DNA from 4 places in the Streptosporangium sp. NPDC053982 genome. Region 4 is predicted to be linked to each of the others. Evidence: riboswitches for the same ligand, from Rfam matches in the RefSeq annotation. Region 4 holds a riboswitch; each other region holds the start of a gene.

Region 1 (7,545 bases), on a different contig from region 4:
CGGTGTCGATCCGGTAGCCGACGCCGGGCACCGTGGCGATGAGCCACGGCTCACCGAGCCGTTTGCGCAGCGCGGAGACGGTGATGCGGACGGCGTTGGTGAAGGGGTCGGCGTTCCCGTCCCAGGCCCGCTCCAGCAGCTCCTCGGCGCTGACGACCCCGCCCTCGGCGGCCACGAGGACCTCGAGCACGGCGAACTGCTTGCGGGTGAGCGCGACGTAGCGTCCGTCCCGGAAGACCTCCCGGCGGAAGGGGTCCACCCGCAGGCCCGCGATCTCCCTGACCGGGGGCCGGGCGTGGGCGCGTCTGCGGTCGAGCGCCCGGAGGCGCATCACGAGCTCCCGGAGGTCGAACGGCTTGGTGAGGTAGTCGTCGGCGCCGAGCTCGAACCCGGAGGCCTTGTCGTCGATCCGGTCGGCGGCGGTGAGCATGAGGATCGGGATGCCGCTGCCGGAGGCGACGATGCGCCGGGCGATCTCGTCGCCGGAGGGGCCGGGGATGTCGCGGTCGAGGACCGCGAGGTCGTAGGAGTTGACGCTGAGCAGCTCCAGGGCGGAGTCGCCGTCGCCGGCGATGTCGGCGGCGATCGCCTCCAGCCGCAGACCGTCACGGACGGCCTCGGCCAGGTACGGCTCGTCCTCCACGATCAGTACGCGCATGCCGGAAGCCTAGGCGGCCCGGCATATCGCCGGGGTATGCGAGGACCTGTACGCGGCGGGCACTCGGCTCAGCCCACCGGCGCCGGCTCGGGGCGGGACCGGCCCGGCGGAGCCTCCGCCGCGGTGCGCCACCAGCGGTGCGACGCCAGGGCGGCCAGTGCGGCGCCGGCGGCGTTGAGCAGGACGTCGTCCACCGAGGACACCCGGTCCAGCCGCAGGACGTACTGCGCGGTCTCGACCATGATCGAGCAGCCTGCCCCGAGCGCGAGGATCCGCGGTACGGACGCCAGCGCCGCGAACCGCATCGGGGCGAAGAACCCCAGCGCCGCGAAGATCAGCAGGTTGCCGCCGATGCCGAGCGGCCCCATCGTGGGCAGATCCTGCAGTGGGAGCAGACTCACCCGGCCGGGGGCGACGCCGGCCTCCGGGCCGGGCATCATGGTGATCCATACGAACGGCACCGTGCCGTGGACCATGCCCACCTCGGCCAGCGACGTCCGCCACGCCGACGCGGCGCCGGCGGCACGCCGGACGCGCGCCAGAGCCCACGCCACCAGGGCGGACGGCGGCACCGCGACCAGTGTCATGAGCAGCACGCCGTTCTCCGTGCCGAGGCAGCCGTGCCACCGGCCGGCCGCGCAGCTCGGGGCGGCCATCAGGAGCGGCCGCCGCAGGACGAACGCCACGCCCGCCAGGCCGAGGACCGCCAGGCAGGCGAGCACGATCCCGCGCGTACGGCGGGGCGGTGCTGACAGGGATGCACTCCGGTTCATGCCTCCCATCGAAGGGGGAGGGCCGTTGCGGGGACGTATGCGATTTTCGATACGCCGGCGATACACGGAGTCCCCGGTCGTCCCCGGTCGTCCCCGGCCGGCCCCCGCCGCGGGCCGGGACGGCGGGGCGGCGGAGCGGGACGGCGGGGCGGCGGCACGGCCGGTCGCACGCTCCGTCAATGATCGTTACCATCACGTGATTCACGTCACAAAAGCCATGATTTTTCGGACTGATCACGGAAGTGTGACAAGCGTCATATTTGCCCGGTGAAATCGGCCCCTGAACAGTGGCCCGTCGATCGCCCGAGGCGTTTTCGATCTATGTATCTTTTGTGATTCCTTTGCCCTCTCCTGGGAAACAGGGGTAACTTCTGGCGTCGCGGCGAGCAAGCCATGCCACCGCGCCGGGCCCGGCCCGTCATGCCGGCGCCTGTCAAAGATCCATAAAGATCCATTCGGCCGTCGCACCCTGCGAGGAACGCTCCCACCTGCGACGGCCTGCCGAATCCGTGCAGCCAGGAGGCACGGAACCGGGGACCCACCGGCCCGACACGCGGCCAGGGGTGAATCGGCGCGCCCGACGCGCCGTAGGGCTTCTTCCCGGCCCGAACCCGTCAGCTAACCCGGTAGGCGTCAGCGGAAGTCCCAAGGAGAAATCCTGTCTACCACCCCGCGTAACCCCCGTTCGTCGCGCTTTTTCCGCGTTTGCGCCAGTGGTTTCGCCCTCACCGTGACGGCCTCGGCCGGAGCGGTCACGATGGGCTCCCCGGCGGCGCTGGCCGACACGGGAACCGGTCCCGTTCTCCAGGTCAGGAGCACCGCCTCTCAGGTTGAGAGGCCGGTCGCCGCCTCCGCCGCCTCCGCGGCGCACACCAGCGCCAAGAAGACGGCGAAGGCGAAGAAGACCACGCTGAGCAGGACCGCACTGCAGAAGGTGAAGGCGTCCAAGGCCGTCTCGGCGGCCAAGAAGCAGATCGGCGATCCGTACCGGTGGGGAGCCTCCGGTCCCGGCGCGTTCGACTGCTCCGGTCTCGTCCGGTACGCGTGGCGCAAGGCCGGCGTCTCCCTCCCCAGGGTCACGAACAGTCAGTACCGAGCCGTGCGGAAGAAGGTCTCGTGGAGCAGCCTGCGCCCCGGTGACCTGCTGTTCTTCTACGGCAAGGGCCACGTGGGCATGTACGTCGGCAAGGGGAAGATGGTCCACTCCCCGAGCAGCGGCAAGACCGTCAGGGTCGTCCCCCTGAAGGGGTACTACCGGTCCTCCTTCTCCGGGGCGGTCCGTCCCGGAGCCTGACGGATCCCGGCCGCCGCCCCCCTGGAGCGACCGGGAAGACGGCCCCGCCCGTCCCTTCGAAGGGACGGGCGGGGCCGCCGCGCGTCCGGGGCCGGTCGCTAACATCGGACGTGTGCGCGTCCCGACAGAGCGTCGTGCCGTGCTCGCCGGAACCCTGACACTGGCGGTCGCCGCCCTGGCCACCGGCGCGGGCCCGTTCCCCGCGCCGCGCGACCCGTGGCCCGGCGGCTCCGTCACCGTCCGCGGCGAGCACTCCGTCGTGATCGGCCACCGCGTCCCGGCGGCCCGCCTCGCCGACCTGGCGGCCGGCGCCGACCGCGCCCGCCGTACGGTCCTCGACGTCTGGGGGCCGGTCCGGGCGGTGGTCCTGTTCCCCGCGGACGACGCAGAGGCGGCGGCGCTGGCCGGCGCCGCGCCCGCCGCCGTCGCCGGCCTGGCCGCGCTGGCCGACGCGGGCCGGGTGATCGTCCTGCCGTCGGGGTACGCCAGGCTGAGCGGGACCGGCCGGGACGTGGTGCTCGCCCACGAGCTCACCCACGTGGCCACCGGCGCCACCCGCGGCGGCCGGGTGCCGGTCTGGCTGTCGGAGGGGTTCGCCGACTACGTCGGTTACCGTGACGCCGGGATCGCGGTCCCGGCGGCCGCCGCCGAACTGGCCGCCGAGGTGCGCGCGGGCCGCCTGCCCGAGCGGCTCCCCGGCCCCGCCGACTTCGCCGCGGACGCCCCCCGGCGGGCGCAGGCGTACGAGGAGGCGTGGCTCGCCTGCCACTACGTCGCGCGGCGGTACGGCGAGCGGACGCTGGTGAGGCTCTACGGTAGCGATGTCGGCGATGTGCTGGGCCTGTCCCCGGCGGAGTTCGCCGCCGGCTGGCGCGACCACCTGAGAAGGGAGCTGGGTTGACGTCCTCCCCACGCCCGAGGGCGGTGTCCCGGCGATCGGCCGCGCCGGATGCGGCCGACGCCGCAGCGGCGGCGGTCGTGCCCGGGGGGTGGCGGCCCGCCGGATGGGCGCTGGCCGCCCTGGGCGCGGCCACGGTCGCGGTCGTGGCGCTCACCACGCCCTGGCGGGCCCTGCCGTCCGCCGCCCCGGCCGTCGCGCCCGACCCGGCGCGCGACTTCACCGCCGGGCAGATCGCCCGCTCCGAGGCGTTCGACGCCGCGCTCACCGCGCCCGCCTACCTTTCGCTCGGGCTGACCCTCCTGGTCGCCGGGGTGCTGGTGGCAACCCCGCTGGGCGCCCGGCTGCTCGGACGGCTGCGCGGACCCCGGTGGGTGCGGGCGCTGCTCGGCGTCGCCGGGCTGTCCGCGGCGGTCGAGGCCCTACGCTGGCCGCTGGGCATGTGGTCGGAGACGCAGCTGCGCGCCTACGGCCTGTCCACCCAGACCTGGCCCTCCTGGACCGCGGACCGGCTCAAGGACATCGGTGTCCGGACCGCGCTGCTCGCGATCATGGTGCTCGCCGTGACGGTGCTGGCCGGGCGCTTCCGGCGCTGGTGGATACCCGCCGCGGCCGGCGCGTTCACGCTGACCGTGGCCGCGTCCTTCGCCTACCCGGTGGTCATCGAGCCGATCTTCAATGACTTCACGCCGATGGCGGCCGGGCCGCTGCGCGACGACCTGCTGGCCATGGCCGCCCGCGACGGCGTGCCCGTCGAGGACGTCCTGGTCGCCGACGCCTCCCGGCGCACCACCGCGCTCAACGCCTACGTCTCCGGGTTCGGCGCGACCCGCAGGATCGTGGTCTACGACACCCTGCTCCGGGCGCCCGCGAAAGAGGTCGAGCTGGTGGTGGCGCACGAGCTGGGCCACGCGAAGGCGGGCGACGTGCTGTACGGCACGCTCGTCGGGGGGCTGGGCGCCGCCTTCGGCGCCTGCCTGCTGTACCTGGTGCTCGCCGCGGGCCCCGTACGGCGTCGCGCCGGCGTCGCCTCGGCGGCCGACCCGCGGGCCGTGGGCCTGATCATGGGGTTGCTGAGCCTGGCCACGGTCCTGTCCGGGCCCGCGCAGAACCTGGTCAGCAGGCAGATCGAGGCCCGCGCCGACGCGCACGCGCTGGAGCTGACCCGCGACCCGGAGACGTTCGCCGCGATGCAGCGGCGCCTGTCGGTCACCAACGTCTCCGACCTGTCGCCGGACTTCCTGGAATACGTCCTCTACGGTTCTCACCCGACGACGCCGCAACGGATCGCCATGGCGCGCTCATGGGCCCGGCTGAACGGCGTCCCGGAGCCGTGAGCCGCGCGCTGTTCCTCACCAACGACTTCCCGCCCCGGCCCGGGGGCATCCAGGCGTTCGTGCGCGGCCTGGCCGACGGCCGCCCGCCGGACTCGGTGGTCGTCTACGCCCCCCGCTGGCCCGGCTGCGACGACTTCGACGCCCGCCGGCCGTACCCGGTCGTGCGCCACCCCACCTCGCTGATGCTGCCCACGCGCGGGGTCGCCCGCCGGGCCGCCGAGGTCGTGGCGGCGTACGGCTGCGACACGGTGGTGTTCGGGGCGGCGGCCCCGCTCGGGCTGCTCGCGCCCGCGATGCGCGCCGCCGGGGCCCGCCGGATCGTCATGGTCACCCACGGGCACGAGGCGGCCTGGGCCGGCGTCCCCGGCGCCCGCGGGCTGCTGGCGAGGATCGGCGGGCACGCCGACGTGGTCACCTACCTGGGGGAGTACACCCGGCGGAGGCTGGAGCGGGTGATCCCCTCCGGCAGGCTGGCCCGGCTCGCGCCAGGCGTCGACACCGGGGCGTTCCGGCCCGGCGCGGGCGGGCATGAGGTGCGCGCGGCGCTGGGCCTGGGGGACCGGCCGGTCGTGGTCTGCCTGTCCAGGCTGGTACCGCGCAAGGGCCAGGACGTCCTGCTGCGGGCCTGGCCGCTCGTGCTGCGAGCCGTGCCGGAGGCCGTGCTGGTGATCGTCGGGGGCGGCCCGTACCGCCGCACCCTGGAACGGCTGGCCCGGCCGCTGGGCGACGCGGTCCGGATCACCGGGCCGGTGCCGTGGGCCGCGCTGCCGGCCCACCTCGACGCGGGCGACGTGTTCGCCATGCCGTGCCGTACCAGGCTGGGCGGCATCGACGTCGAGGGGCTCGGCATCGTCTACCTGGAGGCGTCGGCCAGCGGCCTGCCCGTGGTGGCGGGCTCCTCCGGCGGCGCGCCGGACGCGGTCCTACCGGGGGAGACCGGCGTGGTGGTGGACGGCACCCGCCCGCGGGAGGTGGCGCGGGCCGTGACCGGGCTGCTGGAGGACCCGGAGCGGGCGCGGAAGATGGGCGAGCGCGGGCGCGACTGGGTCACCCGCGAGTGGGGCTGGGACCTGGTGTCCGCCCGCTTCGCCGAACTGCTGCGGGACCCGGCGTCCACCGGGTCGTGAGCCGGCGCCCGCCGGGCTGTGAGCCGGGGACCTCGTACGGCGGCGCCCGGCCCGCGACGGGCCGGGCGGAGGCGGTGCGGCGGGGGCGCCGGCGGTGCGGCCGGCCGTACGGTGTCAGCCGTACAGGGCGTCGATCCGGTCGGCGAAGTCGCGCATCACGAGGTTGCGCTTGATCTTGAGGCTGGGCGTGACGTGCCCGGTCTCCTCGGTGAGGTCGGTGTCGAGCACCGTGAACTTCTTGATCTGCTCGGCCTTGGACACCGACCGGTTGGCGGTGTCCACCGCCTTCTGCACCTCGGCGAGGACGGTCTGGTCGGTGCTGAGGTCGGCCAGGGAGGCCCCCTCCCTGCCGTTGGTCTTCTTCCACTGCTCGAGGGCCTCGGGGTCGAGGGTCACGAGCGCGGAGACGAACGGCCGGCCGTCGCCGACCACCATCGCCTGGCTGACCAGCGGGTGGGCGCGGATGAGGTCCTCCAGCGGGCCGGGCGCGACGTTCTTGCCGGCGGCGGTGACGAGGATCTCCTTCTTGCGGCCGGTGATGCGGAGGTAGCCGTCCCCGTCCAGCTCGCCGACGTCGCCGCTGTGGAACCAGCCGTCGGCGTCGATCGCCTCGGCGGTGGCCTTCTCGTCCTTCCAGTAGCCGTGGAAGACGTGACGGCCCTTGATCAGGATCTCGCCGTCGTCGGCGACGGCGAGCGTGACGCCCGGGAACGGCTTGCCGACGGTGCCGATCTTGTTGGCACCGGGCATGTTGACCGCGGACGGCGCGGAGGTCTCGGTCAGGCCCCAGCCCTCGAAGACCTCGATGCCCGCGCCGCGGAAGAAGTGGCCGAGCCGCTCGCCCAGCGCCGAGCCGCCCGACACCGCGGCCGACAGTTTCCCGCCGGTGGCCGCGCGGAGCTTCCGGTACACCAGCCGGTCGAACACGGCGCGCTTGACCGTCAGGCCGAGCCCGGCGCCGCCCGCGGACTCGGCGCGGCTCCAGGCGATGGCGACGTCGACGGCGGCGTGGAAGATCTTGCCCTTGCCGCCGGCGGCGGCCGTCTGCTCGGCGCCGTTGTAGACCTTCTCGAACACCCGGGGCACGCCCAGCAGGAACGTCGGCATGGTGGCCTGGAGGTCGGGCGCGACGTTCTTCATGTTGGGGGTGTGGGCGATGACGGTGCCCGTCTCGACGAGCACGATCTCGATCATGCGGGCGAAGACGTGCGCGAGGGGCAGGAACAGCAGCGCCGCCCGGTCCTCGGTGGTGAACAGGGCCTCCAGCGGGCCGGCCGCCACGTTCCGCGCGGTGAACAGCAGGTTGTCGTGGGTCAGCCGGCAGCCCTTGGGCCGGCCGGTGGTGCCGGAGGTGTAGACGATGGTGGCCAGGTCGGCGATGCCGCGGGAGGTCCTGCGCTCGGTCAGGGTCTCGTCGGGCACCCCGGCCCCGGCCGCGCTCAGCTCCTCCAGGGCCCC
Region 2 (7,545 bases), on a different contig from region 4:
GGCTGCGCGCCCTGCTGGCCGTACCCCGGCTGCGCGGCCTGCTGGCCGTAACCGGGCTGGGCGGCCTGCTGGCCGTAGCCCTGCTGCTGGTCGTAGGAGGGCTGCTGGCCGTAACCCGGCTGCGCCCCCTGCTGGCCGTAGGCGCCCTGGTCGTAGGACGGCTGCTGCCCGTACCCCGGCTGCGTCCCCTGCTGGCCGTAGCCCGGCTGGGAGTTCTGCTGGCCGTAGGCGCCCTGGTCGTAGGACGGCTGCTGCCCGTAGCCGGGCTGCGCGGCCTGCTGGCCGTAACCGGGCTGGGCGGCCTGCTGACCGTAGCCCTGCTGCTGGTCGTAGGAGGGCTGCTGGCCGTAACCCGGCTGCGCCCCCTGCTGGCCGTAGGCGCCCTGGTCGTACGACGGCTGCTGCCCGTACCCCGGCTGCGCGCCCTGCTGGCCGTAACCGCCGGGCTGGCCGTAACCGGGCTGGTTCTGCCCGGGTCCGGTGCCGTCCGTCCGGTACCCCACCACCGTCGCGTCGGGGTCGAGACCCCCGGGGCCCTGACCCGTGTCGTGCGAGCCGTATCCGGAGTGTCCCGACGGGGTGCGATCGCGGTCGGGATCATCCTGCGGATACGGCGGCTGTCCGTTGGTCACCGCGTCACCTCACTTCGACTACGCATGCGGCGCATTCGAGACTCACATGCACGTTGAAGCACAAGGTATCGAGATAGTCGTCCGAGAGTCACCTTTTGTCACAGTCACAACTGCGGTCATCACGCTTGACCAGGGGCGGTAGATGAAGCAGCATCCGCGTGTTCCCCAGGGTGTTCGGCTTCACGTGCTCCAGGTCGAGGAACTCGGCGACGCCCTCGTCGTAGGAGGCGAGCAACTCGGCGTAGACCTCGGGCGAGACGGGCGTGCCCTGGATCCGCCGGAAGCCGTGGCGCGCGAAGAAGTCGACCTCGAAGGTGAGGCAGAAGACCCTGCGCAGGCCGAGTTCGCCGGCCGTGCGGATCAACGCCGAGACGATCATGTGGCCGATGCCCTGGCCCCGGCACGCCGGATCGACGGCGACGGTGCGGATCTCGGCGAGGTCCTCCCACAGGACGTGCAGCGCCCCGCACCCCATGACGGCCCCGTCCCGCTCGGCCACCCAGAACTCCTGGACGTCCTCGTACAGGGTGACCGTGGCCTTCTCCAGCAGTCGCGGCCCGGCGCCGCCGTAGGTGTCGACCAGCCGCCGGATCGCCCGCACGTCCGGCGTGCGGGCGCGCCGGACCGTGACCTCGCCCGTGGCCCCGGCCGTGACCCCGCTCGCCGACCCGGCCGTCGCCCCGGTCCCGTCCGTCAGGGCGTCCGCCGGGGAGGGTTCCGCAACCTGCTCCATGACCGATCAGCGTACGTCCTCGGCGCACCCCCATTACGGCCCAGCCGTAACTTCGGTCACAACGGCACCGCCCGGCTCCCGGTGTCACCCCCGTCGCGCCCGGCCGGAAACCCCGGTGACGGCGGCCGTTCGCCCTCGGCATGGACCGGGGCCTGCGGCTACATGGGTGGTATGCCGCTCATAGCGACATGGATCCAGGTTGACAGGCATGAGGATCATGAAAGTATGTGATCTGCCTGTGACTTTCCGGTTGTGAAAGCTCTACCGACTTTGTGGTTCTGGTTGAGCATGAACCTCCAATTGCACTAATGTCCGTGCTCGATGTCAGCTTCCCCGAAAAGCTGACCCGCCGAATCCCCGGACCCGGGGAGCCGGGGACCCACCCTCCACGCGTCCCCAGGGGTGAATCCGAGCCGTCACCGGCGTGCTCGGTAGGGCTGCCTCCGGCCCGAACCCGTCAGCTAACCCGGCAGGCGGCCGAGAGAGGAGCCCGTTGGTGAAGCGCACGCCGCGCCGTGGCAGTGGACGTCCAGCCGGACCCGTCCCGATGCGGGAGCGCGCCTCCCGTCGCCTTTCCGGCCGGACGGCCTCCATCGGGCTCGCGTTCACCCTCCTCGCGGTCGGCGCTCCCATGACGTCCGCCGGTGCGGACCCGAAACCGGACCTCCGGCAGCTCGCCAAGCAGGTCGAGAAGCTCCACGTCGAGGTCGAGACGCTCGCCGAGCAGTACAACGGCGCACGGGTGAAGCTCAAGCAGGCGCAGCGCGCCGCCGAGGTGGCCAAGAAGAACCTGTCCACCAGCGAGACGGAGCTGGAGTCCCGGCGCACCAAGGCGACCCTCCTCGCGCAGAGCACCTACATGTCGGGGGGCCTGGGCTCCACGCTCGCCTTCACCCAGTCGAGCGACCCCGACACCTTCCTCGACCAGGCCGCCACCAGCTACGCCCTCCAGCAGCGGCAGAGCGAGGAGGTCGCCCAGGTCGCCCAGGCGCTCAAGGTCGCCGAGCAGGCTCGGGCCAGCGCCAGCGCCCGGTCCACCGAGGTCAAGAAGCTGCTGGGCGAGCTCGGCGACAAGCGTTCCAAGATCGAACGCCTGGTCGGCAAACTGGAGGGCAACCTCTACCGGGAGGTCCGCGACCGCGCCCAGAGCATGCAGGGCCGGGCGACCAGGCTCACCGTTCCGGTCGTGGGCCAGGGCAAGGCGGCCGAGGCGGTGCGCTGGGCGCTCACCCAGCAGCTCAAGCCGTACGTCTGGGGCGCCGAGGGACCCAACTCCTTCGACTGCTCGGGGCTGGTCCTGTGGGCCTACCAGAAGGTCGGCATCAGCCTGCCCCACTACACCGGTGACCAGTGGACCGCCGGCACCCACGTCTCCCGCGACCAGCTGCGCCCCGGCGACCTGGTCTTCTTCTACAGCGACCTGCATCACGTCGGGATCTACCTCGGCGCCGGCCTGATGATCCACGCCCCGCAGACCGGTGACGTGGTCCGCATCGCCCCCATGGGCAACCGGCCCTTCGCCGGGGGCGTGCGCGTCGCCGACTGAATCCGGCCGGCGTACGGCCGGGCCGGACGGGCATGGGCACGGGCACGCGATCAGCCGGATGCACGGCCTGACCCGACGGGCGTATGACCGGCCGGGTGCACGAACCGGCCGGGCCGGACGGACACGGACACGGACACACGATCAGCAGGGTGCACGGCCTGACCGGGCGGGCCACGACCGGTCGGCCGGTGCACGGCGGACCGGCCGGGTGTACGGCGTCAGATCAGGCGGCGGCGGGCGGCCCAGGCCACCGCCTCGATCGCGGTGGCCACGCCGATGCGGTCACAGATCCCGCGCAGCCTGCGCCGGACCGTCCGGCCGCTGATGTCGAGGCGGCGGCCCACCCTGTCGACGGTGACGCCCTTGGCCAGCTCGGCCAGGAGCACGAGGTCCTCCTCGCTGAGATCGATATCCTCAGTGCCCGGAAGACTTTCGCCGCGGCGGGAATCCACTTCCGGATATGCCATCTAGCAACTCCCCCCGAAACGGGACTCAGGCGTGAGCACGCTGGAATCGATGTCGCCCGTCAGGAACGGTAAACGCCCCGTTCAAAGGTCGTCAAGCTCTGCTCTTCATAGAGATGGCCCACACTATTGACAGAGTGGGCGTTACATGAAGTACTCATGATATGTCGGGCCCATTGTGATTAAGTGGCGGCCGAGCCGGAGGGCGCGCCGCCGGACCGCCGTCGCGCCCGGGGCCCGCGCCAGGCGTGTCCGCGATCTGTCCGCAGCCTGCCCGCGGCATGAGCCGAGGTCATCGCCATGATGCACCCCGGAGCCGCACCACGGGGCCAAGCCGTGGACCATTCCGTGGACCACCGCGGGTCCTCCGCCGGGACGAGCCGCACGGCCGGCGCCCGCCGCATTTCCCGCAGAAAACGATCGGTCCGGCAGGCGTCGCGCATCCCGTCGACCACGGCCCCCGGCCGCGCCCCTGACGGCGCCGAGAAAATCATCATGCAATGGGCGTCGGATGAAACCGGCTTTCCGGCATTCCGCGGGGAGCTGATCGCCGGCCGCCCGGATCATCGGGGAAATGGCGTCTCCGCTCAGCGGGAGGAACGGAACGAGCCCGCGGTCCACGGGGACCGAGGGCTCGTCAGGCGAGGCCGGAGGGCCTGGCGGACCGGGCCCGCGGGGCGGGCCCGGTGACGCTCAGCCGGTGGGCTTCACCAGCGGGAACAGAATGGTCTCGCGGATGTTCTTGCCGGTGAAGGCCATGACGAGGCGGTCCACGCCGACCCCCACGCCGCCGGTGGGCGGCATGCCGTACTCCAGGGCGGTGAGGAAGTCCTCGTCGAGCTGCATGGCCTCGGGGTCGCCGCCCGCGGCGAGCAGCGACTGCTCGGTGAGGCGGCGGCGCTGCTCGATCGGGTCGCTCAGCTCCGAGTAGCCGGTGCCGAGCTCGGTGCCGAACCCGATGAGGTCCCACTTCTCGGTGAGCAACGGGTTGTCCCGGTGCGTCCGGGCCAGCGGTGAGGTCTCCAGCGGGTAGTCCATGACGAACGTCGGCTGGATGAGCGTGTGCTCGACCAGCTCCTCGAAGAGCTCCTGGACGAGCTTGCCCTGGCCCCACTTGGGGTCCCAGCGGATGTCGCGCGCGTCGGCGAGCTTGCGCACGTGCTCCAGCGGAGTCTCGGTCGTCACCTCCTCGCCCAGCGCCTCCGAGACCGATCCATAGACGGTGACGCGCGGCCACTCGGGCAGGCCCAGGTCGATCTCCTGCCCCTCGTGGACCACCACGGAGTGGCCGAGCGCGGCCACGACCGCGTTCTGGATCATCCGCTGGGTCAGGTCGGCGATGCCGTTGTAGTCGAGATAGGTGCCGTAGGCCTCCATCATCGTGAATTCGGGGTTGTGGGTGGCGTCCGCGCCCTCGTTGCGGAAGTTGCGGTTGATCTCGAAGACCTTCTCGATGCCGCCCACCACGAGCCGCTTGAGGTAGAGCTCGATCGCGATGCGGAGGTAGAGCTCCATGTCATAGGCGTTGATGTGCGTCCTGAACGGCCGGGCCGAAGCGCCGCCGTGGATGCGCTGCAGCATCGGCGTCTCGACCTCGAGGTAGCCCTCGCCGTGCCAGAAGTCGCGGATCGCCCGCACGACGGCGCTGCGGACGTAGGCCATCCTCCGCGCCTCGTCGTTGACGACGAGGTCGAGGTAGCGCTGACGGACCCGGGCCTCCGGGTCGGTCAGGCCGACGTGCTTCTCCGGCAGCGGGCGCAGGCACTTGGAGGTGATCGCCCAGCGGTCGGCGAGGATGGACAGCTCGCCCCGGCGGGAGGTGATGACCTCGCCCTCGATGCCGACGTGGTCGCCGAGGTCGACGTCGCGCTTCCACGCGGCCAGGGACTCCTCGCCGACCCTGTCCAGGGAGATCATGACCTGGAGATCGGCCGAGCCGTCGCGGATGGTGGCGAAGCAGAGCTTGCCACCGGTCCGGGACAGCATGACGCGGCCGGTGACGCCCACTTTGTCGCCGGTCGCGGTGTCAGCGGCGAGATCGGCGTATTTCTCGCGGATCTCGGCGTTGGTCGCGGTGCGCGGGAAGGTCACCGGGTAGGGGTCGACACCCTCGGCACGGAGGCGATCGAGCTTCTCCCGGCGCACGCGCATCTGCTCGGGCAGATCGTCGGCCGGGTTCGTCAGGTCAGCGGTCACAGAGCCAAGGGTACCGATGTCCGGCTACGGAACGTTTCTGTTATAGATCAGCCTGAGCCCGATCAAAGTGAGCCACGGCTCGTGGACGTCGATCGAGCGGGCCTCCCCCACCACGAGCTGCGCCGCGCTGCCGGTGGCGACGACCGTGACGTCGTCGGGGTCGTCGGCCAGCTCTGCCGCCATCCGCTCGACGATCCCGTCCACCTGGCCGGCGAAGCCGTAGATGATGCCGGCCTGGAGCGCCTCGACGGTGTTCTTGGCGATCACCGAACGCGGCCGGACCAGCTCCACCTTGTGCAGCTGCGCGCCGGCCGCCGCCAGGGCGTCCACCGAGATCTCGATGCCGGGCGCGGTGACCGCGCCGACGTACTCGCCCTTGGCGGAGACGGCGTCGAAGGAGGTCGCGGTGCCGAAGTCGACGATCACGCAGGGCCCGCCGTACAGGTTGATGGCGGCGAGCGCGTTGACGATGCGGTCGCTGCCGACCTCCTTGGGGTTGTCCATCCGGACCGGCACGCCGGTGCGGACGCCGGGCTCGACGATCACGGCGTTGACGTCGCCGTAGTAACGGCGGCACATCTCCCGCATCTCGTTGAGCACCGACGGCACCGTGGAGCAGATGACGATGCCATTGACGTCGGTGCCCTTGAGCAGCGGTGACTGGCCGAGCAGGCCCTGCAGCACCACGGCTATCTCGTCGGCCGTGCGCCGGGCGTCGGTGGCGATGCGCCAGTGCTCGATGACCTCCTCGCCCTCGAACAGGCCGAGAACGGTGTGGGTGTTGCCGACGTCGATGGCGAGCAGCATCAGTATCAGTTCCCTCGAAGGTCCATGGCGATGTCCAGCGCGGGCGCCGAGTGGGTGAGCGCGCCCACGGCGAGATAGTCGACGCCGGTCGCGGCCACCTCACGCGCCGAATCCAAGGTCAGCCCTCCGCTGGACTCCAGTCGTGCCCTGCCGCCCACCAGCCGTACGGCCCGCGCCAGGTCTTCCACGCTGAAATTGTCCAACAGGATCTCCTCGGCTCCTTCCGCGAGCACCGGCTCGATCTGGTCGATCCGGTCGACCTCGACCTCGATCGGCAGCCCGGGGTACGCGTCGCGGACGGCCCGGAACGCCTCCGCCACCCCGCCGGCGGCCACGACGTGATTGTCCTTGATCAGGGCGGCGTCCGAAAGCGACATGCGGTGGTTGACCCCGCCGCCGCAGCGGACGGCGTACTTCTCAAGGGCCCGCAGGCCGGGCAGCGTCTTGCGGCTGTCCCTGATCCGCGCGCCGGTGCCCGCCACGGCCTCGGTCCAGCGGCCGGTGAGGGTCGCGACGCCGGACAGGTGGGTGAGCAGGTTGAGGGCGGTCCGCTCGGCGGTCAGCAGGTCGCGGGTGGCGCCGGTGACCGTCATCAGGACGTCGCCGCGGGAGACCCGCTCGCCGTCCTTGACGCGGCGCTCGACCACGACGCCGTCCCCGCCGACGCGGGAGAAGACGGCCTCGGCGAGGGCCAGCCCGCAGACCACCCCGTCCGCGCGGGCCACCACGTCGGCGGTGTCGGTACGGCCGGCGGGGATGGTGGCGGCGCTGGTGACGTCGCCGGCCTCCTGGAGGTCCTCCCGCAGCGCGGCCTCCACGACCGCCTCCACCCCGGCGGGGTCGAGGCCCGCCTCGGCGAGTTCGGCCGCCGCCCGCGGCGGCAGCCCGGTCGTGCGCCGCTCGTGGGGCACGTACGTCATCGTGATTCCCTCCGATGTCAGGGTCAGGTCCAGGTGGCCCAGCCACCAGGCATCATTCCGGTCGGGGAAGTCCTCGCGCCAGTGCGAGCCGCGGGTCTCCTCCCGGTTGCGGGCCGCCGCGACCAGTGCCGACGCGACGGTCAGCAGGTTCGTGGCCTCCCACGACTCGGTGCACGGCTCGACCGCCACCGGGGTCCACCGCGCGCCCAGCAGGGCCTTGGCGACCTCGGCCAGCGACTCCTCGCCG
Region 3 (7,545 bases), on a different contig from region 4:
CCCTTCAACGGCACCCCCGCCTCGATCGCCTCGTGGCAGGTGCGCAGGTGCGACTCGATGTAGTCCACCCGCTCGCGGTCGTGGACCACGCCGTCGTCGCCCACGACGTCCTCGAAGGCGGCGCCGTTCTCGGAGATGACCAGCGGCACGCTCGGGTACTCCCGGGCCAGCCGCAGCAGGATCTCCTGCAGACCGGTGTGGTCGATCTCCCAGCCCATGGCGGTGACCGGCCGGCCCGCCTGGACGAACGACACGGCCTCGCTGCCGACCCAGGGCGAGCCGCTGTCGGTCGGCGCCGCCGCCGCCGACGCCGCGCCGCCGGGGACGCCGGAGACGGTGAAGCGGCTGTAGTAGTTGACCAGCAGCATGTCGATCGGGGTGGAGACGATCTCCATGTCCCCGTCCTCGGTGAAGTCCGCCATCCCGTCGAGGTCGATCAGCACGTCCTCGGGGTAGGCGCCCTTGAGCAGCGCGTCCAGGAAGAAGCGGTTCTGCAGGCCGTCGATGCGGCGGGCGGCGTCCCGGTCGGCCTCGGACTCGGTCTGCGGGGAGATCGCGTAGAGGTTGACGCAGCCGCCGATCCTGCTGTCGGACCGCTGGGCCCGCATGGCCTGGGTGGCCAGGCCGTGCGCGAGCAGCAGGTGGTGGGCGGCCCGCACCGCCTGGGCCGGTTCGCGCCGTCCCGGGGCGTGCTCGCCGGAGGCGTAGCCGAGGAAGGCCGCGCACCAGGGCTCGTTGACCGTGCTCCAGTTGCGCACCCGGTCACCGAGGGCGTCGTGCACGGCCGCCGCGTAGTCGGCGAAGCGCTTCGACGTCTCCCGCGACGGCCAGCCGCCCGCGTCCTCCAGAGCCTGGGGCAGGTCCCAGTGGTAGAGCGTCACCCACGGGTCCACGCCCCGCTCCAGCAGCTCGTCGACCAGGCGGCTGTAGAAGTCGAGGCCCCTGGGGTTGATCGGGCCGGAGCCGTCGGGCTGGATCCGCGGCCAGGAGATGGAGAAGCGGTAGGCGCCGAGGCCGAGGTCGGCCATCAGCCGCACGTCGTCGCGGTAGCGGTGGTAGTGGTCGATCGCCACGTCGGCGTTCTCGCCGTTGACGATCCGGCCGGGCTGGCGGATGAAGGTGTCCCAGATGGACCGGCCGCGCCCGTCCTCTTCGAGGGCCCCCTCGATCTGGTAGGCGGAGGTGGCCGCCCCCCAGACGAAGTCCGTCGGGAACAGCAGTTCCGCGGCCTGTAGCCGTGTCTCTTGCGTGGTCACGCCTTGACCGCACCTTCCATGAGGCCGCCGACGATCTGACGACCGAACGCGACGAAGACGATGAACAGGGGGAGGACCGAGACCGCCGTGCCGGTGAAGAGCATGACGTAGTCGGTGCCGTGGGCCTGGTTGAGCGCGGCGATCGAGGTCTGCACCACCGGGTTGTCGGGGGTCAGCACGATCAGCGGCCACATGAACTCGTTCCAGGTCTGCATGAAGACCAGGAGGGCGAGCACCGCCATGCCGGGCCGCAGCGCGGGCAGGATGACGTTGGCGTAGATCCGCATGGTGGAGGCGCCGTCGACCCGGGCCGCCTCGACGAGCTCGTCGGGCACCGCCTGCTGGGTGTACTGGGTCATCATGAAGACGCCGAAGCCGTTGACGAGGAACGGCAGGATCACCGCCTTGATCTGGCCGGTCCAGCCGAGGTCGACCATGAGCTGGTACAGCGGCACCACACCCATCTGCTGGAGCGGCACCATCATCGTCACCAGGATCAGGCCGAGCAGGATCTTGCCGCCCTTGAAGCGGAGCTTGGCGAAGGCGAAACCGGCCAGGGTGGAGATGAGCACGACCGAGACGGTCACGGTGACCGCGATGATCGCCGAGTTGGTCAGACCGAGGAGGAAGTGGGCGTCCTCGGTGTTCAGCAGCCGCTCGACGTTCTCACCGAGGCGGCCGCTGGGCAGCAGCGGCGGGGGCACCTCGCTGGCGTCGTCGTTCGTCCGCGTCGCCATGATGAACATGTAGTAGATCGGGAAGGCCGACACCACGAGCGCGAGGGCCAGGACGACCTTCGTCAGCGGGGTCGCGTCCCAGATGCTGTTCGGCGCGGACCCGGTTCTCGCCGGGCGGCTCCGGGCGTGGATCGCCGTCATTTGTTACCCCCGATGCGGCGGGTGAAGGAGTAGTTGATGAGGGTGCCGATGAGGATCAGCGCGAACAGCAGCCACGCCGCGGCGGCCGCGTAGCCGAAGTCGAAGTCGCGGAACGCCTCCTTGACGATGAACATCGCCACCGTCTGGTACTGGCCGGTGGCGCCGCCCGCCATGGTGGGGTTGCCGTCGAACAGGACGGGCTCGGTGAAGAGCGTTAGTCCGCCGATGGTGGAGATGAAGACGATGAAGATGATCGTCGGGCGCAGCATCGGGATGGTGATCTGCCAGAACTGCCGGCGGGCCGACGCGCCGTCGAGGGCGGCGGCCTCGTAGAGGTCCTTGGGGATGGTCTGCATCGCGGCGAGCAGGATGATCGCGTTGTAGCCGGTCCAGCGCCAGTCGACCATCGTGGAGATCGCGATCCACGCCGTCCAGCTCTCGTTCTGCCAGTTGATCGCGTCGACCCCGAACAGGCCGAGGAACCAGTTGATCATTCCGTAGTCGCGCCCGTAGAGCTGGGTGAAGACGACGGCGACGGCGACGACGGAGGTGATCATCGGCAGCAGCACGCCGAGGCGGAAGAAGAGCCGGCCCCGGATGCGCTTGTTGAGCGCGTTGGCGAGGATGAGCGCGAGGACGAGCTGGGGAACCGTCGAGATGACGAACATCGCGAGGGTGTTGACCACCGCGTTCCAGAAGGCCGCGTCGGTGATCAGGGAGATGTAGTTCTCGAACCCGACGAACGACTTGTCACCGGCGAGTTCCCAGTCGTAGAGGGAGACCCAGAGGGTGTAGCCGAGCGGGAAGACGCCGAAGACGGCGAAGAGCAGGAAGTACGGGGAGACGAGGAAGTACGGGGTCGCCCGGAGGTCGAACCTGGCGAGCCCTCCGCCGCGTCCCGAGCCGCGGTGTCCGGGGGATCGGCGCGGGGACCGTGGCCGGGCCGGCGCCGGGGTGTCGACGTGCAGGGTCATCGGTAGCCTTTCAGCGGTGGGCAGGCGACCGGCCCGGCGGCGGGATCACCGCCGCCGGGCCGTGCCGATCGGGACGGGGGTCAGCCCGCGGCCTTGACGCCGGCCTCGACGAACTTCTGCCACGCCTGGTCGTAGGGCACCGAGCCCTGGTCCATGCCCTCCAGCACCTTCTCCACCGAGGTCTTCACCTGGGCGTGCTTCTCACCCAGGAAGACCGGCTGCAGGTCCTTGACCGAGTCGCCGAAGATCTGGCCGGTGGGAGCGTTGTTGAAGTAGTCGCTCTTCAGGTCCTTGACCGCCGGGTCCTCCTGGGCGGTGATGGAGCTGGGGAAGGCATTGGCCTCCTGGAAGGCCATGACGTGGCCCTCCTTGCCGGTGAGGTAGTTCACGACCTCGGCGGCCTCCTTGGGGTGCTTGCTCTGCTTGGTGATCGCCAGGTAGGAGCCGCCCCAGTTGCCGGCGCCGCCGGGAACACCGGCCACGTCCCACTTGCCCGAGTTGCCCTCGCCGGAGTTGTCCTTGATCACACCGACCATCCAGGCCGGGCAGCCCATGACGGCGAAGCCGCCCTTCTTCAGCGCGGCGTTCCACGGCGGGGTGAAGGAGGCGAGCTTGGCGGTCATGCCCGCCTGGCTGAAGCTCTTCACCGTCTCGAACGCGGTCTTGATGGCCGGGTTCGACTCCAGGATGAGCTGGTTGTTCTTGTCGAAGTAGGCGACGTTGCCGTTCTTCGGCGCCTCCTGCGACAGGACCACGTTGTAGAGGGTGTTGGGACCGTCGAGGAACTTCGGGTCGCCCTTGGCGGTGTTGGCGGCCTGGAACTTCTTGCCGACCTCCATGAAGGCGTTCCAGTCCGGCCAGAGCTTGCTGACCTCGTCGCGCTCACCGGGGAGGCCGGCCTTCTCGAACAGGTCCTTGCGGTAGCACATCGCCATGCCGCCGATGTCGGTGCCGAGGGCGAAGAGCTTGCCGTCCTTGTTGATGCCGTTCTCCCACTTGGCGGCGGGGAAGTCGCTCTTGCGCTTGTCCAGGCCGTATTCGGCGAGGTCGACGAAGAACTGCGGGCGGGCCTTCATGAGGCCCATCGCGCCCTCGTCGATGCCGACCACGTCGGCCGCGCCGCTGCCGGCCTGCAGACGCTGCAGGAGCTGGGGCAGGAAGACGTCCTCGAACCGGTCGGTCGGGTTCTCGTGCTTGATCTGGATGTTCGGGTGTGACGCGTTCCAGGTCTCGACGGCCTTCTTGTAGCCGAAGTTCGCGCCGCCGCCGAAGGTCTGCACGGTGATGGTCACCGGCTCGGAGGCCGAGCCGCCCGAGGCGGCCGTGTTCTTGGCGGGCTCACTCGAACTACAGGAGGTGACCGCCAGTGCTGCGGCGGTCATCACCACGACGGCGGCGAGCTTGCCGTGCCGCTTGGTGTTCAACATTCCGGACCCCTCTCAGGTGGTCGCCCGAATCGATTGGGAGGTGACATCGCGAACCGGCCCCCGACGAACGCGATCGGCGATGGGTTGCGCGCGGGCAGCTTTTGGGAGCGCTCCCACGAAGACTGGACGATGGGCAACCGGCGCGTCAATATGCCGAAACGTAACCGTTACATCGCGGGTGTTTCAGCTCGGCGAACAGTCGTTAAGGTGACAAACTGTGCGATCGGGCGCTTGGGAGCGCTCCCACCCCAACATGACACGACGCGGCGAACGCTCACCAACCGGGATCATCCAGTGCATCAGGGATCGTCCGGACCTTCCTCGCGGCGATAAGGTCCCGGCCGGAAAGCCGAAACGGCGACCCGGTCGTGCCGGGTCGCCGTCCGTCGGCCGTAGTCCGCCGCCGGTCCTCGCCGCTCCCGGAGGGACGGGAGCGGACGAGGGGAAGGGGAGAGGGGAACGGAAGACCGGAGTCGTCCGTCAGCCGTTGTAGACCGGGTATCCGTAGCCGTCGACCTGGGCGACCGGCCGGACACGCTCCTCGACCTTGCCGTTGCCGGTGTTGCCCTCGATCGTGGTGATCGTGCCGTCGCCGTTGTCCTTCTTGACGAGACCCACGTGGTCGATGGCGTCGATGTCCTTGCTGCCGCCCCAGTCGAAGAAGACCACGGCGCCGGGCTTCGGGGTCTGACCCCAGCGTCCGTTGTCGGCGAACCACTTGGCGTAGCTGACGGTGTAGGCGTCCCAGCCCATGGTGGGCCGGATGCCGGCCTGCTCGCCGACCCAGGAGACGAACATCGCGCACCAGGGGGCGTTGGCGTAGTCCTGGATCCTGCCGCCGTCGCGGGCGACGGTCTCCTTCGCGCGCTCGCTGGCGAGGTACCAGGCATGGAACTTGGTGCCGCCGCCGTAGGCGTTCTCCGAGACGCCGATCTGCTGGGCGGCGATGTCGAGGACCTGCTGGGCGCTGACCTTGGGCAGGTTCTGGGCCTGGGTCTCGGACGAGGCCGCGGCGTTCTCGGTGACCGACCCGGCCTGCGGGCCGGAGGCGTGGTTGTCGGCGAGGGCGGGAACGGTGGTCACGGCACCGCCGGCGAGGACGATGGACGCGCCCACGAGGGCGCGGACCAGGCTGTGCTTCCCGGGGGTGAGGCGGTTCTTGGCCATGGGAGAGTTCGGCTCCTTGCGTCGCTTCCATGCCGCCTACCGGGTTAGCTGACGGGTTCGGGCTGGGAAGTGCCCTACGGCGCGCGAACGCGCTGATTCACCCCATGAAGTGGTTCCCCGGTTCCGCGAGAGCCGCGGATTCGGCGGCCGCGCCCATCGACGGAGTGATCCGTCGTGATGATGCGCGGTCGGGCAATGTGTCGACGAGAGATGGGTCTGTGGACCTCGGTCCTCATCGCGAACGAGTAGAACGTACGTGCTGCTCCAGGCCGATTGCAAGCTCCCGCATTGCCTTGACTTGGGAAAACGCCGAATATCGGTGATCGTCGACTTCCCGGTCCGAAGATCGGCGACTTCGGGCCAAAGGCTTTCGCAAAAGCCGCAAACCCTTGCGGCACAGGGATTTCCGCACCGCGGGACCGGCGACGCCCCGGTGCGACGGACGATTCTTCCCGGCTGAAGCGCCCCCTAACGTAGATCTTTTTAAAGGGGGATCGTTTTACCTGTTCAGTGCCTTTCCGGGCGGCACGTCGCCGGGCGCGCGTGCTCGGATGTTCATCCGCGGTTCCCGGCCGCGTAAGGCGTCACGGTTACGGTGAGGCGATCGTGAACGGGTCATCGCCCGGCGTGGAGGAGGGGCGGGACCACGCGCGGGAACAGCCTTCGGCCATCGCCTGGGCGGAGTCCCCCCTGCAACTGCTCTGCGTGGTCGAGGCCTGCCACGCCGGGCTGCTCGGCGCCCCCGTCCGGGTGGTGCCCCGTGCCGGCTCGCGCCCGCTGACCGCCACCCGCCGGGAACTGTCCCGCCTCGTCCTTCCCCCGGGGCTGGAACAGGCCGGCCCGGCCCCCGGGCCGCCCAGGCCCCGGCGGGGCATGACCTGGGTGATCGGCGACGCCTTCTCCGGCCGGGTCCAGGCCCGCTGGCTCACCGCACTCCCCGGACGGATCGTGGTCGTCGACGACGGGCTGGCCACGATCAGGCTCCTGGAACTGCTCGCCGGGCCCCTTGGCAGGCCGCTGCTACGGGCCCGGGCCACCGCGGGCCCGTCGCGCTCCGTCCTCGGCGTGGCGGCCGGTCTGCGACTGCGCTCGGCCGCCCGGTCGGGCCGGCTGACGGTCTTCACCGCGATGCCCATCCCGGACGACCTGGCGCGCGCCGTACGCGGCAGGGGAGCCGAACTGGTCGTCCACGACTTCACCTGGCTGCGCGCGCAGCCACTGCGCCGGCCCCGGCCGCAGGAGCCCACGGTCGTCCTCGGCACCTCACTGGTGCGCAACGGCCTGATCCACCGCGACCGCTACCTCACCTGGCTCGCCGGGGTGGGCGCGGCCGGGCCGATGGCCTATTTCCCGCACCGCCGGGAGGACCCCGGCGACCTCGAACGGATCGGCGCGCAGCCCGGCGTCACCGTCTACGACGCCGGGGCCCCCGCCGAGATGACCCTGCGGGGACTGGACGCCGGGCAGCGGGTGCTCAGCCTGCCGTCCACCGCCGTCACCTCGCTACGTGTCCTGCTGGCACCCCGGGGCGTCACCGTGGAGGCGGTGGACGTCCCCGACGACTGGTGGACCGCCCTGGCGGCGCCCTCCCTCCGCTCACACCTGTCGATGTCCGCTCCTCACGACACCGGAGTCAAAAAGTGAAGGTCCTGGCCGTGGCCGACTCGGATTCCTATCTGAAGTGGGCCGCCCACCTGCTCGCGGGCCTTCCCGGCGGCTGTACGGCGGAGCTCGCGGTGATCCGTACCCCCATCGCACCCTCGCCGGCGCAGATCCGCGCGGCCGTCACCGGGGTGGCCGCCGACCCTCCCGTGCTGTCGGCGCGGGCGCTGCGCCGGGCGGC
Region 4 (7,545 bases):
TGAGAATGGCCGCCCTCACGTCCCGCACATCGACAACCCACTGATCGGAGTCAGACATGGGCAACATGGATATCTCTCTCAAGGAAATGATGGGCATCGACGGCGCGGTCGGCGCGGTCGTCGTCGACTACAACAGCGGCATGGCGCTGGGCGCGCTCGGCGGCTCCAAGGACCTGGACCTCCAGGTGGCCGCGGCGGGCAACACCGAGGTCGTCAAGGCCAAGCTGCGGACGATGGACTCCCTCGGCCTCAAGGACACCATCGAGGACATCCTCATCACGCTCAGCGCGCAGTACCACATCATCCGCCCGGTCACCGGCCGGAGCGGCAAGGGTCTCTTCCTGTACCTGGCGCTGGACCGCAACCGGGGCAACCTGGCGCTGGCCCGGCACACCCTGCGGATGATCGAGGAGAGACTCGAGGTCTGATCCTCCGGTACGGCTCCGCGCACCGGGAGCGCGGGCCGTACCGGAGCTCACCGCTCGGCGGAGGCGGTGAGCTCACCGATCGCGTCGGCGAAGGCCGGCCAGAGCAGGCGCGGCAGGTCGTGGCCCATGCCGGGGAAGGTGACCAGTCTGGCGCCGGGGATCGCGTCCGCCGTGGCGATCCCCCCGGCCACCGGGATGAGCTGGTCGGCCTCGCCGTGCAGTACGAGGGTGGGTACGGTGATCTTCCCGAGCAGCGCCGTACGGTCGCCCGAGGCCAGGATCGCGGCGAGCTGCCGGGCGGTCCCGGCCGGGTCGAGGCCGCGGTCGTAGCTGAGTTCGGTGATCTGGGCGACGCGCTCGCGGTCCATCCGGTATCCGGGGGATCCGAGGATCTCCCAGGTGCTCAGCGCCTGACGGATCGCGGCCTCGCGGTCGGGCGGCGGCGGCGCCATGAGCACCGCCATCGCCGCCTCGGTGGGCGGGGCGACCGCGTGGCCGGGGGTGGACATGATCGAGGTGAGGCTCCGCACCCGGCGCGGATGGCCGATCGCCATCGCCTGGGCGATCATGCCGCCCATCGAGGCGCCGACCACGTGGGCCGACTCCCAGCCGAGCGCGTCGAGCAGCCCGGCGGCGTCGTCGACCATGTCGTCGAGCAGGTAGGGGGCCCGGCCGCCGCCGAGGGCGGGCGCCCCGGCGTCGTTCAGGTGGGTGGACTCGCCGGCGTCGCGGTTGTCGAACCGCACCACGTGGTGCCCGCGGCCGGCGAGCAGCTCGCAGAACTCCTCGTCCCAGTGGATCATCTGGGCGCCGAGACCCATGATCAGCAGAAGCGGCCGGTCGCCGGGAGACCCGAAGGTCTCGTAGGCGATCTCGATGCCGTTGGCCCGGACGCGCGTCGTCATGTCGCTCCCTCTCCCCCGTCCGTCCCCGGGCGGGCCGGGTGGCCGCCCGGACGGTTCCCGCCGCCCGGAGACGACGGACCGGTAACCCGGAACAGAATGTCATTCTGCCCAGGTCGGGGCAAGACATCCCGTGCCGAAGGGCCGGAGAGCGAAAAGCAGGAGCGGACGCCCTGCGCCGGCGTCCGCTCCCGTGTCCAGGAAAGGCTGAGGTGAAGCTCTTCGCTTCCGGCCGTCACGGCCTGACCGGGCCGTCACGGCCCGGTGGGGCCGTCACGGCCCGGTGGAACCCTTATGACCCGGTGAGCCGTCACGGCCCGACGGTGCCGCCCTGGCGCGGGGCGGCGTCGTGACGGTCCGGCGGCGGCGCCGTGACGGTGCGGCGGCGCCGTGACGGTGCGGCGGCGCCGTTCCGGCCGGTTACGGCTTGACGGTGATCTGGACCGGCTTGGCCGGGTCGCCGTCCCGCTTGCCCCAGGCACCGGTGGAGAAGGGGACCGGGTCGTTCTTCTTGCCCGGACCGTCGCCCCACTTGGTGATGACGTAGTCGACCTTGATGTGGCCCATGCCGCCGTTGCCGTCCACGCCGAGGGTGCCGGGGTTGAACGTGCCGCCGGTCAGGTCGGCGAAGGTCTTGGCGTCGAGGTCGATCATGACGCCGCTGCTGGAGGGGACGCCGGGGCCGCGGTCGCCGACGAAGAACTTGGCCTTCTTGCCCTTGTAGATGACGTAGCCCTCGGTGAACAGCGGCCAGCTCGGGCTGGCGATCATGCCCTTCTGCATCGGCTTGCCACTGGCGGGGAGGCCGGTGTCACCGGCGCGGCCGGAGGAGTCGTCCCAGAAGTAGGAGGCCTTGGTCTGGCCCTTCAGCATGACGGTCTTGGTGACCTTCTGCGGCTTGGCGGGGGCGGCCTGCTCCGGCGCGGCGGCCTGCCCGGGAGCGGCCTGCTCGGGAGCGGCGGCGGCCTGGGCGGGGGCGGCCTCGGGGACCGCGGCCGCGACCGGCTCGCTCACCGCGGTGACCCCGGCGCCGGCCGCCGAGGCGGCGGGCGCGTCCCGGTCGACCGAGGGGAGGGCCGAGACGGCGGCGGCGGAGGCGAGGAGCCCGGCGCCGACCAGGCCGGCGACGGCGTATCGGGTCTTGCGGGCGGACGTGCGGGGATCCAGGGAAGGCATGAGGAAACGAACTCTTTCGCGAGGGAACGGGGCAGCCGGACGCCATGCGTGAAGGGAGGCGTCGGCGGGGTCGCGCTCACAGGGAAGAAGAGGCGCAGGGATGGATCAGGTGGCGCTACACGGAGCGCTGGGGGATGCCGCGACCGATCGCGGCGGAAGAACCCAGGGGATGTGAAAGTCTCAGAGGACCGGCAGCGAAATGCGGTATACCGGTACGAAGGTGGCGCGGTCTCCCACTGAGGGATCTCCTCTCCATCTCGTCTACCGGGTTAGCTGACGGGTTCGGGCGGTGGAGTGCCCTACCACCGCGTTCGCGGCGGATTCACCCCGGAAGGTGGGTCCCCGGCTCCCATGCCATGACGGCTTCGGGATTCGACGTCGGCCCGGTCGCCCCCTCGGATGAGGGTGCAGGTCACCTGCCGATGACTAGGACACTACCGGGCAAATCAGACAAAGCAAAGCAGAACCCATGGAATGACCAGAAGATCTACCTTCTATGGCCAAGAAAGGGCACATGATCCGGTTTATCGGCCCCTGAACCGGCGCGGACCAGGGCGTACACGCCGTGGCGAACCACATACGGGTGATTCACCGCCGCCATTTCCCGCGGCCCGCGGTCCCGCCCGGAACCCCGGGAAACGGCCGCCCGCCCCGGTCAGTCCCACCAGAACGACCAGGCGTTCCTGCCCATGATCTGCTCGGCGTAGCCGGCGAGCGTGCCGGCGCTGTAGACGACGCTGTCCGGGCAGAACGTCCAGTGCTCCGCCGCGACGTGCAGGGCGTGCTCCGCCGTCGTGGGGGGCGCCGCGACGCTCAGGTCGAGGGTGTTGAAACCCACGCCCACCAGCCGCGCCCCGAACCGCTCCTCCCAGCTCCGCACCACGGCGGCCAGCGGGACCATCCACTCGTTGTGGTTCAGCGCGCCCTGCCACCCCATGACGGCCAGCGCGTCGGCCCCCCGGTCGACGGCCACCAGGCCCAGAGGGGTCCTGCGCTCGGCGACCAGCCCGGCGTACCAGTCGGCGACCACGTCGGGGTCGGTGGCGAGCCTGCCCGCGGGGGCCGGACCCGGGCACCGCGCGCCGAACGGAGCCAGCAGCTCCAGCTGCTCGGCGTCCGCCCTCTCGGTCCAGTCGGCCCAGACCTCCGCCATGAAGGCGGCGGTGTGATAGTTGTCGATCTCCTCCACCGTGTCCGGGGCGATCTGCCCGGACGACCACGGCTGGACGGAGTCCTCCAGCAGCAACGGCCACAGGCCCGAGCGCGGGTGCTCGGCCCGCAGGCCGGACCACAGCCCGGCGGAGACCGGCTCGTCACTGAGCCAGAACGCCGGACGATAACCGACCATCAGCTGGGAGTAACCGGGGTCGGGCCACACCACGTCGCCTGGAGGCAGCTCGACCGAGAGCGCCCGCCCCTCACCGCCGCCGGCGAACAGCTGGCCCAGCAACGGCGGAAGTTGCCCCCGCTCGCAATCGCTCATCCCTGTCGATCCGATCCTGACCACGGACCAATTTTGGCCTGTCAGGCGGCGGGAGGACAGTTCTCCCCCCAGCGCGGCCGAAAAACACCGCCTTCACGGCCCTCGCGGGGAGGGCCGAGGGGCCGTCGCGGGCTCCGCGAGCTCGCGGACCACCTCGGCGAATCCGCGCACCAGCGGGTCGTCCGCACCCCTGGGCCAGGCCAGGGCCACCCGCAGCGGCTCGACGTCGGTGAGGGGCACCCAGGCCAGGTCGGGGCGGGCGTAGTAGCGGGCCATGCTCGACGGGGCGAAGCAGACGGCGGCGCCCTCGGCCACCTGCTCCAGCATCTCCTCGACGTTGTCGTTGGTCGGCCCCCAGCGCGGGGCGGAACCGTCCGGCCGGGGGTTGACCGCCCACCATTCCACCCATTCGCGCGGCGCCCGTTCGGTCCACATCAGGGGCTCGCCGGCCACCTCCATGACGGAGACGCCGTCGCGACCGGCGAGCGGGTCGTCGCGGTCGGGCTGGACGTCACCGACACCGCCCGGATCGCCGCCGTGGTCGCCGAGGTCGTCCTCTGGTACGGGCGCGTGGACGTGCTGGTCAACAACGCCGGGCGCGGACTGGTCGGCGCCGTGGAGGAGACCTCGGACCGCGAGCTGCGCGACCTGATGGAACTGCACTTCTTCGGCCCGGCGGCGCTGACGCGGGCCGTGCTGCCGCACATGCGCCGCCAGGGATCGGGTGCGATCGTGCAGATGAGCAGCATGGGCGGCCGGTTCACCTTCCCGGGCGTGGGCGCCTACTCGGCGACCAAATTCGCCCTGGAGGGGCTCTCGGAGGCGCTCGCCCAGGAGGTCGCGCAATTCGGGATCAAGGTGCTGGTCGTGGAGCCGGGGGCGTTCAGGACGGGCTTCGCCGGCGGCGGTGCCCTGCTGCAGTCGGCCGTCATCCCCGCCTACGAGACCGTCGTCGGCCCGGTCCGCTCCGGCCTGCCGGAGTCCGACGGCAGGCAGCCCGGCGACCCGGCCAAGGCGGCGGCGGCCGCCCTCGACGCGGAGGAGACCCCGCTGCGCCTCCCGCTGGGCGACGACGCCGCCGACGCGATCGCGGCCAGTCTGGAGAACGCCCGCGCGGAGTTCGCCGCCTGGGAGAAGGTGGCCCGCGGTACCGGCTTCGACGCCTGACCGGCCCGGCGCCTCCTCCGGGGACCGGTGGGCCGGCCCGCTCTTCCCGGCCGCGCGGGAACGCTCAGCCCCGTCCCGGAGACGGCGGGGGCGGCCAGGGTCCGGCCGGCAGGACACGCGTGCCGTCGGGCCCGGTCGGCTCGTGGCCCGGCACGGGCGGCCTCGGGCCGTACGGACCCTGTGCGGCGTGCGGCGGGGGCTCCACGCGGGGAGGGAGCGGCGGGACCGGCGTACCGTGCGGAGGCGGCTGCGGGTGACGCGCCGGGCCGGGCGGCGCCTGGTGAGCCGGGTACGGGGTCGCCTGAAGGGAGAGGTGCGGCGACGGCGGCATCTGGTGAGGGTGCGGCGGTGGCATCTGATGGGGATGCGGCGATCCCGGGCCGTGCGGGAGGTACGCCGGGCCGGGCGGAGGGAACGCCCCACCCGGCGGGGGAACCGGACCGCCGGGCGGCATGCCGTACGGCGAAGGCGGTACGGCCGGCCCGCCGGGTGGCGCGCCGTACGGCGGGAGCGGGGCGGACGGGGAAAGCGGTACGGCCGGCGCCGCGCCCGCGCGCCGCGCCTGGCGGCGGTTGCGGATCACGAAGAACACGACGAGGACCGGGACCAGCACCATGACGACCGTCTGGGCGATCGCACCCGGCACGCTCGAGACGCCGACTTCGATCCAGGGCCCGTCGTCCTCGGTGGGCTCCGGGCGGGGCGTCGGAGTGGGTGAGGGGGGCGGGGTGCCGAGCGGGTTGGCCTTGACGGTCCTCACCTTCGCGGTCAGCGCCCGCACCGGGTCGACGACGCCGCGGCTGAAGGCCGCCTTGTCAGAAAGGAGCGGGCTGTCGTGCGCGGTGCTCACCAGACGGTTGATCACGTCCCTCGCGCGCAGGTCGGGTTCCTTCGATCTGATCAACGCCGCCACCCCGGCCACGATCGCCGCCGCGTCGCCCGTGCTGCTCCCAATGCCGTACCCGTTGCCGGACTCCCGGCGGGGCAAGGAACCGATGATTTTCTCGGCGGGAGCGGCGAGCGCCACCTGCCGTCCCACAACGGAGCCGGACCACAACCTCCCCGACCGGGTCGTACCGCCGACCGAGACGACGCCCGGGATCGACGCCGGGCACCTGAGGTTGTAATCGTCACGGTTGTCACCGGCCGCCGCGACCACCACGACATCACTGGAAAGCGCGTAGCGGACGGCCTCGATGTCCTCCTGGAGGCAGAACCGGAGGTTCTCCGACAGCACGATGACCCGCGCGTCGTTCCGCACGGCCCAGCGGATGGCCTGACCGTAGGTCTCGTGGTCGTATCTCCGGCCGAGGTTGACCGGCAGGATCCTGGCGTCGGGCGCGATGCCGAGCAGGCGCATGTCGCTGCCGCCGGGCCCCACGATGAGCCCGGCCATGCCGGTGGCCCGTCCGTCGTCCACCTCCTCCCGCCCGTCGGCCGCCACCGCGGTGTCGAAGGAGTGCCCCCGTAGGACGCGGCCCTTTATGCCTATAACTGATCGTTTCAGAGTGAGGTTCGCAGGCGGCGGAGGCATGTGAGGCTGCAGGCCGGTTCGAGCAGCCCGTAGTGGGGGTCGGCGCGTCGTTCGTAGCGGGCGTGGAGTCGTTTGAACCGGTGCAGCCAGGCGAAGGCGCGCTCGACCACCCAACGCACCTTGCCCGGTCCTGAGCCGTGGGCGACACCGCGTCGGGCGATCCTGGGCATGATGCCGCGCTTCCACAGCAGGCGGCGGTACTTGTCGAGGTCGTAGCCCCGGTCGGCGTACATACGCCGGGGCTTGCGGCGGGGACGTCCGCGTGGACCCCGGATCGGTGGGACCGCGTCCAGCAGTGGCAGAAGCCGGGTGACATCGTGCCGGTTGCCACCGGTGAGCGTGACGGCGAGCGGGGTTCCGTGACGGTCGACGATCAGATGGCGATTGGAGCCGGGGCGGCCCCGGTCAACCGGCGAGGGGCCGGTGCAATCCCCCCTTTGAGTGCCCCAATGTGCGAGCCGCCCACCGCGCAGTCGTCGAGGTCCGGCAGGCCTCAGAGTGACCAATTCTTCAGCTTTATTGGATTCAGAATCAGCCACACGTTCGTGACGCCTTCATCGCTGACACCAAAGGCAACCACTCCGTATTTACGCCCCTCATTTCGAAGAATGTATCCGAGACCGTCAGCCGTGTCGCATCGCTCAAGACCGAGGGCGGACCGCTTGCGCATCACTCCCACGAACCACCGGGCCACATGATCCGACCCACGGATGACCCGAGGTGCGGCATTGACGAAGCCGCCGCCGTCCACTCGCAGTTCGACGTCTGGAGCCAACACGTGGAGCAGGCCCTCGATGTCCCCTCTGACAGTTGCACTACGGAATGCCCGAACGACCTCATCATGCTGGTGGGGAG

Evidence for each region. A riboswitch is a leader RNA that binds a small molecule or an ion and turns the genes downstream of it on or off. The one in region 4 is predicted to bind cyclic di-AMP.
Region 1: it holds a riboswitch for cyclic di-AMP, as region 4 does, so the genes downstream of both, ACZ6W9_RS06725 (C40 family peptidase) here and ACZ6W9_RS27875 (hypothetical protein) in region 4, are expected to answer to the same signal.
Region 2: it holds a riboswitch for cyclic di-AMP, as region 4 does, so the genes downstream of both, ACZ6W9_RS04800 (C40 family peptidase) here and ACZ6W9_RS27875 (hypothetical protein) in region 4, are expected to answer to the same signal.
Region 3: it holds a riboswitch for cyclic di-AMP, as region 4 does, so the genes downstream of both, ACZ6W9_RS14245 (CHAP domain-containing protein) here and ACZ6W9_RS27875 (hypothetical protein) in region 4, are expected to answer to the same signal.

The regions. Positions count from the first base shown of each region.
Region 1 covers NZ_JBVJKQ010000003.1:317,121-324,665, reverse strand. Annotated here, with positions in the region: gene ACZ6W9_RS06735 (response regulator transcription factor) at 1-658, opposite strand, end outside; gene ACZ6W9_RS06730 (VanZ family protein) at 727-1,431, opposite strand; cyclic di-AMP (ydaO/yuaA leader) riboswitch at 1,921-2,079, shown strand; gene ACZ6W9_RS06725 (C40 family peptidase) at 2,162-2,725, shown strand; gene ACZ6W9_RS06720 (hypothetical protein) at 2,838-3,626, shown strand; gene ACZ6W9_RS06715 (M48 family metallopeptidase) at 3,623-4,960, shown strand; gene ACZ6W9_RS06710 (glycosyltransferase family 4 protein) at 4,957-6,087, shown strand; gene ACZ6W9_RS06705 (AMP-dependent synthetase/ligase) at 6,202-7,545, opposite strand, start outside.
Region 2 covers NZ_JBVJKQ010000002.1:433,003-440,547, reverse strand. Annotated here, with positions in the region: gene ACZ6W9_RS04810 (RDD family protein) at 1-632, opposite strand, end outside; gene ACZ6W9_RS04805 (amino-acid N-acetyltransferase) at 721-1,365, opposite strand; cyclic di-AMP (ydaO/yuaA leader) riboswitch at 1,703-1,856, shown strand; gene ACZ6W9_RS04800 (C40 family peptidase) at 1,862-2,911, shown strand; gene ACZ6W9_RS04795 (helix-turn-helix domain-containing protein) at 3,130-3,297, opposite strand; gene lysX (bifunctional lysylphosphatidylglycerol synthetase/lysine--tRNA ligase LysX) at 4,069-5,571, opposite strand; gene ACZ6W9_RS04785 (type III pantothenate kinase) at 5,596-6,378, opposite strand; gene ACZ6W9_RS04780 (L-aspartate oxidase) at 6,384-7,545, opposite strand, start outside.
Region 3 covers NZ_JBVJKQ010000007.1:127,629-135,173, forward strand. Annotated here, with positions in the region: gene ACZ6W9_RS14225 (GH1 family beta-glucosidase) at 1-1,256, opposite strand, end outside; gene ACZ6W9_RS14230 (carbohydrate ABC transporter permease) at 1,253-2,134, opposite strand; gene ACZ6W9_RS14235 (carbohydrate ABC transporter permease) at 2,131-3,108, opposite strand; gene ACZ6W9_RS14240 (ABC transporter substrate-binding protein) at 3,189-4,535, opposite strand; gene ACZ6W9_RS14245 (CHAP domain-containing protein) at 5,016-5,702, opposite strand; cyclic di-AMP (ydaO/yuaA leader) riboswitch at 5,721-5,858, opposite strand; gene ACZ6W9_RS14250 (hypothetical protein) at 6,309-7,346, shown strand; gene ACZ6W9_RS14255 (DUF6716 putative glycosyltransferase) at 7,358-7,545, shown strand, end outside.
Region 4 covers NZ_JBVJKQ010000016.1:12,908-20,452, reverse strand. Annotated here, with positions in the region: gene ACZ6W9_RS27890 (roadblock/LC7 domain-containing protein) at 1-44, shown strand, start outside; gene ACZ6W9_RS27885 (hypothetical protein) at 57-428, shown strand; gene ACZ6W9_RS27880 (alpha/beta fold hydrolase) at 476-1,333, opposite strand; gene ACZ6W9_RS27875 (hypothetical protein) at 1,751-2,506, opposite strand; cyclic di-AMP (ydaO/yuaA leader) riboswitch at 2,750-2,893, opposite strand; gene ACZ6W9_RS27870 (DUF4253 domain-containing protein) at 3,162-3,989, opposite strand; gene ACZ6W9_RS27865 (LysR substrate-binding domain-containing protein) at 4,083-4,442, opposite strand; gene ACZ6W9_RS27860 (SDR family NAD(P)-dependent oxidoreductase) at 4,527-5,156, shown strand; gene ACZ6W9_RS27855 (S8 family serine peptidase) at 5,221-6,576, opposite strand; partial or broken gene ACZ6W9_RS27850 (IS5 family transposase) at 6,660-7,174, opposite strand; gene sigJ (RNA polymerase sigma factor SigJ) at 7,184-7,545, opposite strand, start outside.